One region of the Oscillatoria sp. FACHB-1406 genome, then DNA from elsewhere that is predicted to be linked to it. Evidence: riboswitches for the same ligand, from Rfam matches in the RefSeq annotation. Region 1 holds a riboswitch; the other holds the start of a gene.
What was found. Region 1 has a riboswitch for cobalamin ahead of H6G50_RS19620 (energy-coupling factor ABC transporter permease). Riboswitches for the same ligand answer to the same signal wherever they lie in the genome.

Region 1 (7,541 bases):
ACACAGTAGCTTACTAAAGGGGGAAAATGCGAGGGGAGAAAGAACAGTAATAGCGATCTTTATTCATAACTCATAATTCATAATTCATAACTCATAACTCATAATTCATCCCGCCCAAGCTTTCAGCGCCCAGCCGATCGCGATCCCCAATCCGCCAAAACGCACGGCTTGCCAAAAAGGATGCCAAAGACTGCGCCAGTTAAAGAGACGACTTTCGAGGTTAATTTCAAGACTTTCGAGTTCTCGTTCGATCGCGCGGAGTTGCGATCGCATCTCGGTGTTGCGCGATCCCCGCAATTGCACCCGTTCTTGCTGGAGTTCGGTTTGACGCTGGAGATCGCGACGAACTTGAGAGTAGCGTTCCTTAAATTCGAGCAGCGATCGCTCCAATCGGGCGATCGCTTCGTCTAAATCTTCGTCGTCGGGGCGGTTTGGATCTTCGACAACCATTCTAAACTAGAGGAGAATTTCAACACATCCTACCCTGTATTTTCCGATGCTTCAGTCCTCCCCACAATCCCAAAGCCAAGCGATCGAGCAATTGAGCGATTTAGAGCTTGCGCGCGCCCTTTCCGAACGCCTCGCGATCGCACCAAACGATTGGCATCGACTCAAAGCCAATCGCAAAGCCCAAGCCGCCCAACAAGCTGCCGCCGCGATCGTCTTTTTGCTCAACGATCGCCCGGAAGAAGCCCTAGCACGCTTGCAACAGGCAAGTGGCTGGCTCGATCGCAGCATCGTCGCCCCACCCTGCCCGACGCACGGCAAGAAGCCAACTGACGCAATTTAAATCTTTAGAATAGGGGGGTTTTTTGCTTGCCCCCTCGGATCTGCTTGCACAACTTTAATTGATTGCCCTGCGAATTCCAATCGACGCGATCGAAAATTTGATACAGCAAGCAGAGTCCCCGTCCTTGTTCGGCTTCATTTTCCGGAAGCAACGCTTCTGGATCGTCAGGACAGTTACAATTCACCTCAAAACCCGCGCCCCGATCCGAAATAATCCAAGAATAAATCCCCTCAGCAATTGAAAACTGAACCTCCACGATTTTACTGGGGTCGAGTTTGTTACCGTGAACGACAGCGTTAACGAGGGCTTCTTGAAGTCCCAATCGCAGTTCGGGCTGCCATTCCTGGGGAATATTGGCTAGGAGTAAATCGAGAATTGGGCAAAGGTAGAGCGTAGAGGCAAAGCTCAAGGTTTCCCATTTGCTTCGAGTGACAGGCAGAGAAATAGCAATCACGCACCTTACCTCATAGGCTTTATATGTTTGCAGCAGTTAGTTCTAGAATAGCGCTAACTTTTAGTTACTTAAGGGCAAACCCTGACTTGATAAGAATGTTGTGGAACAATTCCTTTTAATTATAGCAAAAAATGATTGTAAAACCCGGAAAATATACGCTTGAACTCTTGACAAATTAAGATTTGTGTAGGTCAAACTGAGCTTCTAAAAAAGCAACGCTTTCAACATGGGTCGTTTGGGGGAAAAAATCGGCAGGTTGCACGGCGACTAACCGATATTGTCCGCTTTGGCACAGCAGGCGGAGATCGCGGGCTAAAGTGGCGGGTTTGCAACTGACGCAGGCAATGCGAGCGGGTTGCAGGGCGAGGAGAGCTTCGAGAACGGCGCGATCGCATCCTTTCCGGGGAGGATCGAGCAGTACGAGGTCGGGGATCGCGTCTAGGTGGGCGATCTGGCTTTCTACCGTTCCCGCCAAAAACTCGACATTCGCGATCGCATTAAGTTCTGCATTGTGTCGAGCTTGTTGCACGGATGCAGCTTGCACCTCGATCCCCACCGCTCGCCCGCATCGTTGCGCTAACGGGAGGGTAAACGTACCGATCCCGCAGTAAGCATCGAGCAAAAATTCATCGCCCTGCAAAGTCCAGCGATCGAAAATCACCTCCAACAGCGCCTCTGCTGCTTCCGTATTCACCTGAAAAAACGTCTCCGGGCGCAAATCAAACTCCAATCCAGCAAAAACTTCCCGCAACTCAATGCGTCCGGCAATACAGCGCGTTTCCTCCCCAAAAATAACATTCGTCCGCGCCGAGTTAAGGTTGAGCGCCACGCCGACTAAAGCCGGATAGCGCTGCATCCATGCCCGAGCGCGATCCCCGAGTTCCGGTAAATCCCTTTCCGTACTCACCAGCGTTGCTAAAATTTCCCCCGTGCGCCGCCCGACGCGCAACGAGAGATGGCGCAATTGACCGCGATGCGTCCGTTCGTCATAAATCGACCATCCGGCTTGTTGAATTTCTTGTTTGAGATCGGCGAGGAGGGGGTTGAGGCGTGCGTCCTGCACCGGACATTGATTGAGATTGACGATCTGGTGCGTTCCGGTGCGATAATACCCCGCTTGAACGTTGCCCGCCGCGTTTATACCGAGGGGATACGTGGCTTTGTTGCGATAGTTGAGGGAGGAAGCCGCCGTTAGGATGGGTGCAACGGGGGGATTGTCAAAGCCGCCGATGCGAGTGAGGGCTTGGACAACGCGATCGCGCTTAGCTTGTTGTTGATACTCGTCGCTGACGTGCTGCCACTGACAACCGCCGCACTTATCCGCGACGATGCAGCGCGGGCGAATCCGATGCGGGGAGGCGTGCAGAAGGGTTTCGAGCTTAGCGGCGGCATACTGAGGTTTGACGCGCAGCAAGCGGGCTAAAACGCGATCGCCGGTTACAGTGTCGGGAACGAAAACCACGCGCCCCCCAAAGCGCCCGACTCCTTCGCCAGTATCATTGAGATCTGCGATCGTCACCTCGATTAACTCTCCCTGCTGCCAGCGCGACGAAATCTCGTCTCGATTCTCGCTGTCTTTTAACTCGACCATCTTGTCCTCATTCATAATTTGTAATAATTTTCTCATTCCCCGTCCCCCTATCCCTCATTACCCTATCACCGAGTACGCTGAGCCTGCCGAAGCGCCATCCCCCCGTCACCCCATCACCGGGTACGCTGAGCCTGCCGAAGCGCCATCCCCCCGTCACCCCATCCCTCCGTCACCCTATCCCCCATCACCCTACTTCCTTTCTGTCCCACCGAATCGCTAAACTACATAATGTTATTAAATTCACCTCGATAGTATGAGTGTAGTTAGCCAAGTTATTCTCAAAGCAGACGACGAACTCCGCTACCCCAGCAGTGGCGAACTCCAGAGTATCAAAGAGTTTATGACCACCGGGGAACAGCGAGTCCGCATCGCTGAAACCCTCGGCGAAAACGAAAAGAAAATTGTCGATCGCGCCAGCAAAGAATTGTGGAAAAAGCGTCCCGACTATATCTCTCAAGGCGGGAACGCTTACGGTCAACGCGAGCGCGCTCAGTGTTTGCGCGACTATGGCTGGTACTTGCGCCTCGTCACTTACGGAGTTCTGTGCGGCGACAAAGAACCGATCGAATCCATCGGCGTAATTGGCGCGCGCGAGATGTATAATGCGCTCAACGTCCCCATGCCGGGGATGGCAGAAGCAATTCGTTGCCTGAAAGAAGCCTCTTTGGGACTGCTGACGGGCGAAGATGCCAGAGCTACCGCACCCTACTTCGATTACCTGATCCAAGCCATGTCTTGAAGTTAGCTGGGGCAGAAAGCGCGATCGGTGCAGCCCCAAGCAGATTTGAGAGGGGATCGCGCAGCGTGCCGCGCTCCAGCCTCACTCCTTCCACCCAGCCCGCGCGCTCAACCGCGAGGTTAAGGAAGAGGGTTGTTGCGTTACCCGCCGCGCGATCGCCCAACTTAATCAAAAAAAAAGACAGCTTCCGGTCAAGAAACTGTCAACTCGTCATGTGTTCCCTATGATTGACTCCCGTGGAGTTCAGTTAACGATTAGTATGGCTGAGGTGAAAGGCAGATCGAGGGAGGGGGATCATCTCTAGACTGTGATATTCATTACACGCAACCGCTGCTGGAGGGATTAGTCCTGCTGCCAAGATGAAATCGAGCCAAAATTTACTCGTTTGGGCTTTGCTATTCCTTCTGTTGGCCTACATCGGTTTGGGCTGGTATGTCGCGCGCGCCACCGCAGCTTGGCAATTTTGGGTGCGTGCCGGTGTTTGCAGCGCGCCCGAACTGGAGAAATCCTGGATTTGTCTGTGGCTCGATCGGCCGGTATTTGCGTGGAGCGCCCTTTTCCTCAGTATCGCTGCTTTCCTCCTCGCCCTCGTTCACCCGATTACCAAACTCAAAAGCGTCTTCGGCAATTGGCTTCAGTCTGATACCAAAGCCTTTCTCTCCGTTATCGTGATCTCCTTTTTGGTGGTCGTGGTCTTAACGCGGAGCGATTTAGTCGCAGAAGGTCTGAGCTTGCTCGCGCCGGGACTGCTCGCGCGCCTAGAATTGCGCTGGGCGGGATACAGCGATTGGCACTCCTTCGGAATGATTATCGTTATCTGCGCGGTTGGGTATGTGGCGGGTTTATCGCTGTATCAACATTACGGAGTTCCTTGAGTGCGAGCGAGTTCTACCAATTCTCCTTGATTTTGCACTTCGCTTCATAACCGTAAGAAGTAGACCAGTCCTTGCCTTCGGCTCAAACAGACCGAGCGAAACCCCAAAATTTTCCCCAGAAGAACTGACCGGCAAAGACCATTAGACTATAGGATCGAATTTAGAGATTCGCGTTTTTGTAATTAAATATCAAACAGATGGTTCCCATTAAATCCTTCTTATCCCGCCTGCTCGCGTTGATGTTAATTGTTGTTGTCGGCCTAGCGGGCTGTGCAAACAATCCTTCCGGGCTAACGGGAAATTATTCTCAGGATACTTTGACCGTGCTGCAAAGTCTCGGTACCGCGATCGACTCGGCCGATAACGCTGAAAACAAAGCCGATATCGTCCGTTTAGCTCGCACCCAGATGAATGACTATGCGGCGCGCTACCGCAGAGATCGTAAAGTTTCAGCGCTGCGCTCGTTTACGACGATGCAAACGGCAGTCAACAGCCTAGCAGGCTTTTATAGCTCCTACGGGACTCGTCCGATTCCCGAGAAGTTGAAAAAGCGTCTCAAGCAAGAGTTCAAGCAGGTTGAGTTCGCTCTCAATCGCGATTCTTAGTTGCACCGCGATCGCGAAAATACGGGGCATTATTCCCTTCTTCCTGGAGTTGGCTCCGATATGCCCCAAAAAAATGCCAAATTAGAGTTGCTAAGTTAAAAAGTTTTTGCTAACATAGCTAAGCCGAGTGCAAAAAAGCACAAAGCGCCGGGATAGCTCAGTTGGTAGAGCAGAGGACTGAAAATCCTCGTGTCGGCGGTTCAAATCCGCCTCCTGGCATTAAAAGCGGCGCTTTGCCGCAGAACGCCAATTTAAGAATAGGTGGTAGGATTAGAAAATTTGGTTTTGGTGGGGAGCCGCCACCAAACGTAAGGGGGAAAGTCCGGTGCAAATCCGGCGCTGTCCCGCAACTGTAAGCCAATTTTGGCGTGCCAGCGATCGTGGAAATTATCCGAACCTTCAGCTGGAGAGCCAAGATTGTGTAAGTCAGAATGCCCGCCGGATTGGAAAAAACTGTTGAATCTATAAGTCTGCGAGGTACAGACAAAGATGAAAAAGCATAAATGGTGGAACCTTGCGCTGATGGCCGGGTTGAGTTGTTATTTAGTTGCTGCATCGCCCGCACCGGCTCATGCAATGCACATCATGGAAGGATTTTTGCCTGTAGGCTGGGCTATTTTTTGGTGGTTAGTCTATCTTCCCTTTCTATTTTGGGGGATGCGATCGCTTTCTAAGCTCGCTCGCCAGCATCCCGAAACCAAACTGCTGCTAGCCCTAGCCGGGGCTTTTGCTTTTGTCCTCTCCGCTCTAAAAATTCCCTCAGTGACGGGCAGTTGCTCTCATCCCACCGGAACAGGCTTAGGAGCGATATTATTTGGGCCGGCTGCGATGTCGGTTTTAGGGGGACTGGTACTGCTGTTCCAAGCGCTCCTCTTAGCGCATGGAGGGCTAACCACATTGGGGGCGAGTGGCTTCGCAATGGCTGTTGTGGGCCCCTTTGTAGCTTACAGCGTCTATCGAGCGATCGCGCGTTTTACCGGAAAACAAACGCTAGCTATCTTCCTAGCTGCCGCCCTTGGCAATTTTCTAGCTTATGTGTCAACTTCCGTGCAATTAGCCCTCGCCTTCCCCGCACCCAATGGCGGTATTTTGGCATCCTTTGTTAAGTTTGCCGGAATTTTTGCCGTAACCCAAATTCCCTTAGCCATTAGCGAAGGATTCTTGACCGTATTGGTGTGGAACTGGCTACAGACTTACAACCGCCAAGAATTAGAGGTTCTAAAATCGATCGCGCAGGAGTCATAAAATTCATGAACCGAGTAAACCGAAGTTGGAATAATTGGCTTTTGGTGTTGGCAGTCGTCGGTTTGGCAATTGCGCCACTCCTACTACTTCGAGATGCAGAGTTTGGCGGGGCGGATGTCGAAGCAACCGCCGCAATTAAAGAAGTCGATCCCAACTATCAGCCTTGGGTAAAACCTGTTTTCACGCCTGCTAGCGGCGAGATAGAATCGCTGCTATTCGCCGTACAAGCTGGACTGGGAGCGGGAGTCATCGGCTATGTGTTGGGGCTATATCGGGGCAGAACAGAGCGCGACAATACCCAACGGCAACCCCAAATAAAACCCCCTCGTGCCGACTCCGGAGATTATTAGTCTAATTTTATGCCCCACGATCTCAATGCCTATGCCTATACGAATCGCCTCAAACAATTACCCCCCCAACAAAAGCTAACTTTTGCTTTAGTTATTCTCTCAATTGCGTTGGTGACGCACCCGATCGCTCAAGGACTTATTTTTGTTTGGTTAAGTGTTTGGATCGTTGGCTACGCTCGCATTCCAGCTAAAATCTACGGGCGGGTTTTGTTCGTAATAATGTTCTTTTTATTCGCGAGTCTTCCCGCTCTTATTATCGAAGGAGTCTCTGCCGCTCAACTCGATCGTATCCAGACGAATTCGTTAGCTGGGGTTGTGTTAGGAGATTGGTATTTTTTTATAAGTCAAACCGGACTGATGCGAGCGGTTGAAGTCTCGATGCGATCGCTAGCCTGCGTTTCTTGCTTGCTGTTTATTCTGTTTACCATTCCGTTTGCAGAATTATTAGCGATTATGCGTCGATGTCGCGTGCCTTCGCTTCTCATCGATCTTTTACTCCTGATGTATCGATTTATATTTTTATTTCTGGAGGTTGCCTTACAACTGGAATTAGCCCAACGATCGCGGGGTGGATATCGGACTCGCCAGCGATGGCTTCACAGTACGGGATTACTAATCGGGCAATTGGTAGTGCGATCGCTGCAACGCTACCAACAATTTTCTCTAGGGTTAGCGGCTCGTGGGTTTAATGGAAATTTCAAAGTTTATACTCATCAGTCCTATCACTATTCTCAACGTTACGCGATCGAATCTTTGGTTGGATGTATCGGCTTAATTCTTTTAGAATCACAGTTCGTAATTCGTAATTCGTAGTTCGTAATTCGTAATTCGTAATTCGTAGTTCGTAGTTCGTAGTTCGTAATTCGTAATTCGTAATTCGTGATTTATCATT
Region 2 (7,541 bases), on a different contig from region 1:
GTCCCTTGAGTCAAAAGAAGGTCATAAACAACGATCGCCTCATTCAGTTGATTATTCTTCGCTAGTTCCCTAGCCAATTGCCAAGATAGAGAATAGTTTGTCGGTTCTTGGCGAATTATCTGACGATAGAAAGCAATTAATTCCTCCGGCTGCCCCCAGAGTTTCAGGATATCCAGGAATTCCGATCTAACAGTTGGGTTATTGGGATAGCGACTCACCAGTTGCCGGAATAGAGAAATGGCATCTTGACGAATGGAATTTCTACTACGATAGCCGGAACCATTGATATCTCCCTCTACCCCTTGGGAGTTGGCTACTCTGGCTAGTTCTAGGGCAGATTCAGGGGAAAGGGGACGACCTAGGCTAGCCTCTAAAAAGTCGAAGCCATTCGCTAACTGCCCTTGGGCTGCCAATCCCCTCGCCAAATCGTAGTAGCCTCGTTGGGTCGTGGGGTTGTTCTGAATTTCTTGCAATCCTCTAGCAATGTTTTGGGCAGCATCCTATTGGCTAGCTTGGACTCTTTCTAAAGCCTGTCGGGCTTGACGATTTATCTCCGTATCGCTGGTATTATCTATTACTCTCTGCAAGACCTCGATCGCCTCGGTAAACTTTCCCTGAGTTTGCAGAATTTGCCCGAAGTGAATTTGAATATATCCATACATATAGTCATTCAGGGTGTCGGGTTGGGGCTGAGACAGAATCTGCCGATAAAGCATTTCTGCTTCTGGATATTTGTCCTCAGATTCTAACCTTTGAGCTTGGTCAAAAAGATTTGACCACCCAGCAGAACCGTTCTCAGCCTTAGCAATGCTTTGGAGTCGCTCGGGAAGGATAGCCGGGGTGATGGTTGCAGCGAGGACTGAGACGATCGAAACTAGACCGACGACTAGACGAGTTGAAAAATTCATCTTTTTATACTGTTTTTACCCGTTGAGGCAGACAGCCAAACTACTCCATCGAAACGCTAGCTAAAGCTCGGTACTGATTAAATTAATGTCATAATCGAGGGTTGCATCGGTATCCTGAGCCAGAAACTTGCCATTACTGTGGGCCAATTGGCTCTCGTCTTCTTCAATGCTAAACTCAACGCTTACTTTGATTTTAACTTTTGCTTTTTGCCAGCCAGTGACATCGGTTTTGAGGATTTCACAGTCAATCCCTTCATTAAACCACTTCGTATAATCTTCGTGGTTGTCGTAGGCGCTAACCGTCTGTTTGCTAATTTTAATGCCTTGATTGCCGAGCAAACCGATTAGTCCGTAACCAAAATCGTAGTCGAAGCACTGATATAAAGCTTTTTTAAACCGACCAATTTTAAAGGTCTCTTCCCCGAAAGAGATCACGTCATTTTCGTTACAATCGATCGCGCGGTAAAGTGCTTCCATTGTGAAATTCCCCTGCTAATTTTTAATTTGCTCGCTTCACTCTTTATTATTCCCTCGTTGTTGGCTCTCGTCTACCAGAGGGCAAGAATTTGACTCAATTTTTTGGGCTTTAGTTTAGCGTTCGCTGAGTCTTGTAACAGAAGCAGAGAGCGCAATATGACTGATTGATTAGGTGTTGGAGGGTGGCAGATGACGTTCGAGCCAATCGATCGCATCGGCGATAGTTTCAGCAGCGTTGAGATCGTTGTGCATTTCGTGAAAAGCGCCGGGATATTCGTGTAGTTCTTTGTCGGGGTGGGTAAGGCTTGCAAAAAACTGGCGACTGCCTTCGGGGAAGGCGACGCGATCGCAACTTCCATGCTGAATGAGTAATGCTACCTCGAATTGGGCGGCGCGATCGCGAATTTCTGCTAGAGTTTTAAACAATTCCGTCGCCAGCCTTGCGGTAGCGCGATCGTGGCGTAACGAATCCTGCTGGGCTGTCGCAATCGCCTCGGCATCCCGAGAAAGACTCGACCAATCGAATTCCGTACTCAGGGAAAAACGCGGCAAAATGCGAGAGAGTAAATGCGCTAAGCGGATGCGGAACGGCGATACACCGACTTCGCCCAAGGGCGGCGAAAGAACAACGATTCCGCGCGCTAGCGCCGGAAAGTGCAACGCCCAGTCCAGAACGATAAGACCGCCTAAACTATGACCGATAAGAAAAAGCGGACAGTGCGGTTGTTCGTCCCGAGCCAAGCGCGAAAAAATAGCGAGATCTTCGCGAAACTCGCTCCAATTTTCAATATAACCTCGTTGTCCGGCAGACTTACCGTGTCCGCGCAAGTCAAATTCATAAACAGCGAAATCTCGAGCGACTAGGGGAGAAACTAGATTGTCAAATACGCCGCTATGCGCTCCTAACCCATGAACTAGCAGCGCGATGGCACGCGCTTGTCTCGGCGGATGCCAGGTTTGATAAAACAGCGCTAACCCGCCCGCCCCTCGAAACGTTCCTTCAAATCGTTGAATGCTGGATTTAGGTTGGAGCAAAACTATTTTTCGACTTCTGCTTTCATGCGTTCGAGACTGAGGTGCATTTGGTCGAACATTTGTTGGGGGGTTACGCCAAATTGTCCGAGTTGCGTTTTAAGCTGTTGGACGGTCATTTGAGCCATGAAGTCTTCGGAAAGCTCGAAGCGCTTCATAAAAATTTTGTAGCGATCCATTAGGGCTTCCATACGCTCGATAAAGAGCTTTTTCCCCTCGCGATCGAATTTACCATAATCGCCCCCCAGCGTCATGAGAGCTTGATAGTCTTCAAATAATTGCTTGGCTTCTTGCTGGATAATATCTGAATCAAAAAATCCCATAGTTTTCAAGTCTCGATCGCGCTCAACAGATGCCGATTGGCCTTATGTTTATTGTAAAGTAGTCCTCCCCTCAGAGAAATTTCGGTTTACCGTATCGATACCTCCCAGAGAGCGGATCGGTTGCGCCGGGGGCGAACTCGCCTAAAATGTAGGCGTAGTCAGGCAAAGTTCGAGCTTTAGCGGTGTTAGAAGATTTATTGCGCAAACCGAAAAATCAAAAAGTGGCCGTCTTGTTAGCGCTGGCGGGAACGGTTACGCCGCTTGCCGGATTGCATAAGTTATACCTGCGGCAGTATGGGTGGGGCGTGCTGTATTTGGCGCTCTTTTCGACACCGATTCCTCGCGTTGCGAGTGCGATTGAGGCGGTTTGGTATCTCCTGCAACCCCACGAGGATTTCGATCGCCGCTTTAATTCAGGCGTGGAGATGGGCGCGATGGCAAGCGCCGCAGTGAAGTCAGGATTGCCCCCCGAACAAGTCGGCGACATTGCAACCGCCTTGCGAGAACTCGATCGCTTGCGGCAAGATGGATTGATGTCGGAGTACGAGTTCGAGCAGAAACGCCGCCAATTGCTCGATCGCATCACTTGACTTTTTTGATTATTTGTGTATCCGAGGGTAAAGTAGGGACGAACAATGGTAGATTGGCGATCGTCGGCAGGGAAGTTACAAGCCTTGAACCCCAGACACAGAGCGATTCGAGCGCGGCTGCTACGCGATCCCTACGCGCGCTTGCAAACCCTCGAGGAAGTTGCGATCGCGGCAAGCTTAGGCTTAAAAATCGATGTCAACCGCGCCAGCATTGACGATTGGCTGCGCTTGCCGGGAATTTCCATCCATCAAGCGCGATCGCTCGTCGAACTGGTGGGAATGGGCGTACAATTGCTATCCATCGAAGATATCGCCGCCGCAACGAGCATCCCGCGCGCGAGACTCCAACCTCTCGAACCCCTCCTCTCCTTTTACTACTACGATCCCGAAAGTCTCGTTCTCCCGCAGCGCGTCAATCCCAACACCGCCACTCCCGAACAACTCGCCCGCATTCCCCTCCTCGATGCCGTTACCATTAACGATTTAATCCTAGATCGCACCACCTGCGGCGCATATCGCAACTTAGCCGACTTACAGCGACGGCTAAACCTTAGTAGCACCCTTACTGCTCAATTGATGCACTATTTCCAGTTCAACTAAAGAAATTAAAACTTAAAACTTAAAAATTTCTCACTTCTACTCCTCTGTCAGGGTTCATAATTCAGAGACTATTTATAAACTTTTTATTAAGAACGCTAGAATGGCAAAACCCGTGATGGGCAAGGGCGGCAAAAGCACTCTTCTGACAATCTGAGGGGCTAAAGAGCCGCCCTTGCCCACCCTACAAGGATTTAAGATTAGCTTTATAAATAGTCTCTCATAATTCATAACTCACCATTCATAATTCATAACTCATAACTCAACCATGCTGTACACTAATACAACAGTCGGTTCTGACGGAAGCCAGCCGCCAGAGGCAACGGGGAAAGTACGGTGTAAGTCCGTCGCTGTCCCGCAACTGTGAACTAATGCTCGATCGCGATTTAAGTAAAGATTTCGAGCTTAGTCAGCCAGGATGCCCGCCGATCGCTCGTTTACTCACTTAGCTTTATCCGCGCGGTACGGATAACAAGGAAAAATTGCAACTCAATTCAACCCAATTTTCCATCGAATTGCCTCCATTGCCCATCCAGCGTCCCCTGCTAATGCTCGGACACGGTACGCGAGATGAAGACGGACGACAAGCTTTTCTCGACTTTGCCAGCGCTTACCAAGAATTGGATACCTCGCGCCCCGTCGTTCCCTGTTTCCTGGAACTGACGGAACCCAATATTCAAACAGGGGTTGACTTTTGTGTCGATCGCGGATACACCGATTTGTCCGCCGTGCCGATTTTGCTTTTCGCCGCGCGCCACAATAAATTCGATGTCACCAACGAACTCGATCGCGCCCGCGAGCGCCATCCCGAACTAAAATTTCACTACGGCCGTCATTTTGGGATCAACCCCGAAATGCTCCAATTTTGGCGCGATCGCCTCGCTCAACTCGACGCACCCACGGGCATTCCGCGCGCCGAAACCGTTTTGCTCGTCGTCGGGCGCGGTTCCAGCGATCCCGATGCTAACGGCGACGTATACAAACTCGCTCGCTTGCTTTGGGAAGGCAGCAACTATGCCACGGTAGAAACCTGTTTTATCGGGATTACCCACCCGCGTTTAGAAGAAGGATTCCGCCGCGCGCGCCTCTACAATCCCAAACAAATTATCGTGCTGCCCCACTTTTTATTTACCGGCGCACTCGTTAAAAAAATATTTGATGTTTCCGCGCAGCAGCAGGAACTTTATCCCGACATTAAAATTCTCAACCTACCCGAAATCGGTCTCGATCCGATCTTATTTTCGCTATTGCGCCAGCGAGAAATTGAAACGCAACTCGGACAGGTGCAGATGAATTGCGAACTCTGCAAATTCCGTTTGGCAGCGTTGGACGGTAATGGCAGCGCTAATTCCCACCATTCCCACGACCATCATCACCATCACCACCATTCCCACGACCATCACCACCATCACCACGATACGCCCGTCGATCCCTACGCTCGAGTCGAGGACTATCACCAGCGCATTTGGCAGGTTCCTTAATGGGGAATGAAGAGTGGGTATCAGAATTAAAAACTAAAAATTGGAGAGTAGGGAGTGGGGAACTGGAAATTACGAATTACGAATTACGAATTACGAATTAGTCAAGAGTTTGTTAAATTGCTTTCACTCAATTTCAAGAAAAGTTGCCGTGAACGATAGGGGATTGCAAAAGCTCAGTGTTTTTCTCATCGGGATGATGGGGACGGGGAAGACAAGCGTCGGGCGGATTTTAGCCGAGCGCCTCTGCTATCGCTTTTTTGATACTGATGTTCTAATCGAACGGGTGACAGGTCAGAGTATTCCGCAAATTTTTGCCGATCGCGGCGAAGCAGGATTTAGGGGTTTAGAAAGTCAGGTGTTAAGCGAGTTATCGGCTTACACGCAATGCGCGATCGCTACAGGAGGCGGTATCGTGACGCAACCGATGAATTGGAGTTACTTGCGTCATGGTTTAATCGTCTGGTTGGATGCGCCGGTGGAAGTTCTGGTGCAGCGGTTGGAAAGCGATACGACGCGCCCGCTGCTGAAGGAAGGGGACAGGGCGGAAAAATTGCGATCGCTATTAGCAACGAGAATATCCCTTTATCGGCAGGCGGACTTGCAGATCTCGGCGGAGGGAACGCCCGAAGCAGTGTGCGATCGCATAATCGCGCAAATTCCGAGCGTCTTGAAACCTCCCTTAACCCCCCAAGCGATCGCCGAGAATTGAAAGGCTGTCGCATGGTTAGCAAGTTCGGGACAGCCCAGCAAAACTGTTTTTTCAACCCCCCACAATCGACAGGCGATCGCATTGAAAAGACTGACAAACTAACTCGCAGAAATGGGCAATGGGGGGAATCTGCAAGCGATCGCGAGTTGTCACTAAAACCACTTGGCGCGTCAAACCAGAATCTGAAGCGGAAAGGTTAGTTAAATGTTTCTCTCGCACCAAAGCTTCGGGGAGGGACGAGATCGCGCGAACCGCTAGCGTTGAATCTTTGCGCGCTTCCATGAGGGCAGATTGGGGTAGCAACGCGATTAATTCTCCCTGGCGCACAACCCCGCGAAACGCATCGAGGGTATTGAGTTCCATCGCCGCCCTTAATTTTGTCCCCAACAGCGCAAAACGTTCTTGAACGAGGCGCTGCATTCCGTATCCGTCCTTAAAGACAACTTGAGGGTAGCGCGCTAGTTCCTGCCAAGGGACTTTTGGATATTGTGCCAGAGGGTGATGGGCGGCCATGAGAACCTCAACGGGTTCCTCATAGAGAAAATGCACCACCATTTCCGGGGAAGCGGTGAGAAATCGGTTGTTCATCACGACAGCAACATCGACCAAACCGTCGCGCAGGACTTTTAGGGCGCGATCGCTACCCAATGCCGTCACCCGCAACTGGACATCGGGATAATTGCGGCAAAACGTTTGTAACGTTGGCGGCAAATAGTAAGAGCAAACAGAATGAATCGCCGCAACGCAGAGTTCCGGTTGTTTTCCCTCTCGCAACTCGGACAAAGCGCGTTCGGCATTCTCCCACTCCTGACAAATTTTGCGGGCGTGGGGAAAGAAATGTTCTCCCCCCAAGGTAAGTTTTGTCTGTGCCGTGCGATGAAATAGAGGCAAGCCCAAGTCAGCCTCGAGGGACTGAATCTGTCGGCTGATCGTCGATTGCGTTACGCCGCACTTGCGCGCAGCTTGACCGAAATTCCCCGTTTCCGCCACGGCCAAGAACGCCTGTAACTGCTCGATCCGCATAAATTCAGGTTATGTTATATAGATACACAAGTCTTGTGAATCTACGACGATAGCGGATTTACGGCTTCAGTTTAGTAGAGCTTGATACAGCAAACGCATCAACTCTCGATCGAGGACTTCAATCTGTGGCAAGGACGAAGGGGTACTCATCAGTACGAGTTATACAACAGAGGCGCGATCGCGGCAGCTATTCGGATAAAAGTATAACGCCCTTCCCCCATTCGGAAAGGGCGCGATCGCATTAAACTATACCGGCTGAATTTTTAGTTAGAACCCGATCCGGAAGTTCCCGGTGCCGAAGAACCCGAGCCGGAAGAACCCGAGCCGGAAGAACCCGGTGCCGAAGAATCCGGTACGGGCGGAGCCACAGAACTCGGCGCAGACGGAGCCACAGAACTCGG

Region 2: it holds a riboswitch for cobalamin, as region 1 does, so the genes downstream of both, H6G50_RS07085 (sirohydrochlorin chelatase) here and H6G50_RS19620 (energy-coupling factor ABC transporter permease) in region 1, are expected to answer to the same signal.

The regions. Positions count from the first base shown of each region.
Region 1 covers NZ_JACJSM010000024.1:44,223-51,763, forward strand. Annotated here, with positions in the region: gene H6G50_RS19580 (DUF2203 domain-containing protein) at 106-450, opposite strand; gene H6G50_RS19585 (DUF6439 family protein) at 497-790, shown strand; gene H6G50_RS19590 (ATP-binding protein) at 795-1,244, opposite strand; gene rlmD (23S rRNA (uracil(1939)-C(5))-methyltransferase RlmD) at 1,420-2,835, opposite strand; gene apcD (allophycocyanin subunit alpha-B) at 3,089-3,574, shown strand; gene H6G50_RS19605 (hypothetical protein) at 3,934-4,449, shown strand; gene psb27 (photosystem II protein Psb27) at 4,656-5,054, shown strand; tRNA gene H6G50_RS19615 (tRNA-Phe) at 5,201-5,273, shown strand; cobalamin riboswitch at 5,318-5,512, shown strand; gene H6G50_RS19620 (energy-coupling factor ABC transporter permease) at 5,544-6,299, shown strand; gene H6G50_RS19625 (energy-coupling factor ABC transporter substrate-binding protein) at 6,305-6,649, shown strand; gene cbiQ (cobalt ECF transporter T component CbiQ) at 6,659-7,462, shown strand.
Region 2 covers NZ_JACJSM010000005.1:26,481-34,021, forward strand. Annotated here, with positions in the region: gene H6G50_RS07050 (hypothetical protein) at 1-473, opposite strand, end outside; gene H6G50_RS07055 (hypothetical protein) at 501-908, opposite strand; gene H6G50_RS07060 (KGK domain-containing protein) at 969-1,385, opposite strand; gene H6G50_RS07065 (alpha/beta hydrolase) at 1,554-2,420, opposite strand; gene H6G50_RS07070 (DUF1825 family protein) at 2,423-2,740, opposite strand; gene H6G50_RS07075 (SHOCT domain-containing protein) at 2,923-3,330, shown strand; gene H6G50_RS07080 (ComEA family DNA-binding protein) at 3,376-3,930, shown strand; cobalamin riboswitch at 4,202-4,372, shown strand; gene H6G50_RS07085 (sirohydrochlorin chelatase) at 4,410-5,408, shown strand; gene H6G50_RS07090 (shikimate kinase) at 5,557-6,117, shown strand; gene H6G50_RS07095 (LysR family transcriptional regulator) at 6,169-7,140, opposite strand; gene H6G50_RS07100 (hypothetical protein) at 7,404-7,541, opposite strand, start outside.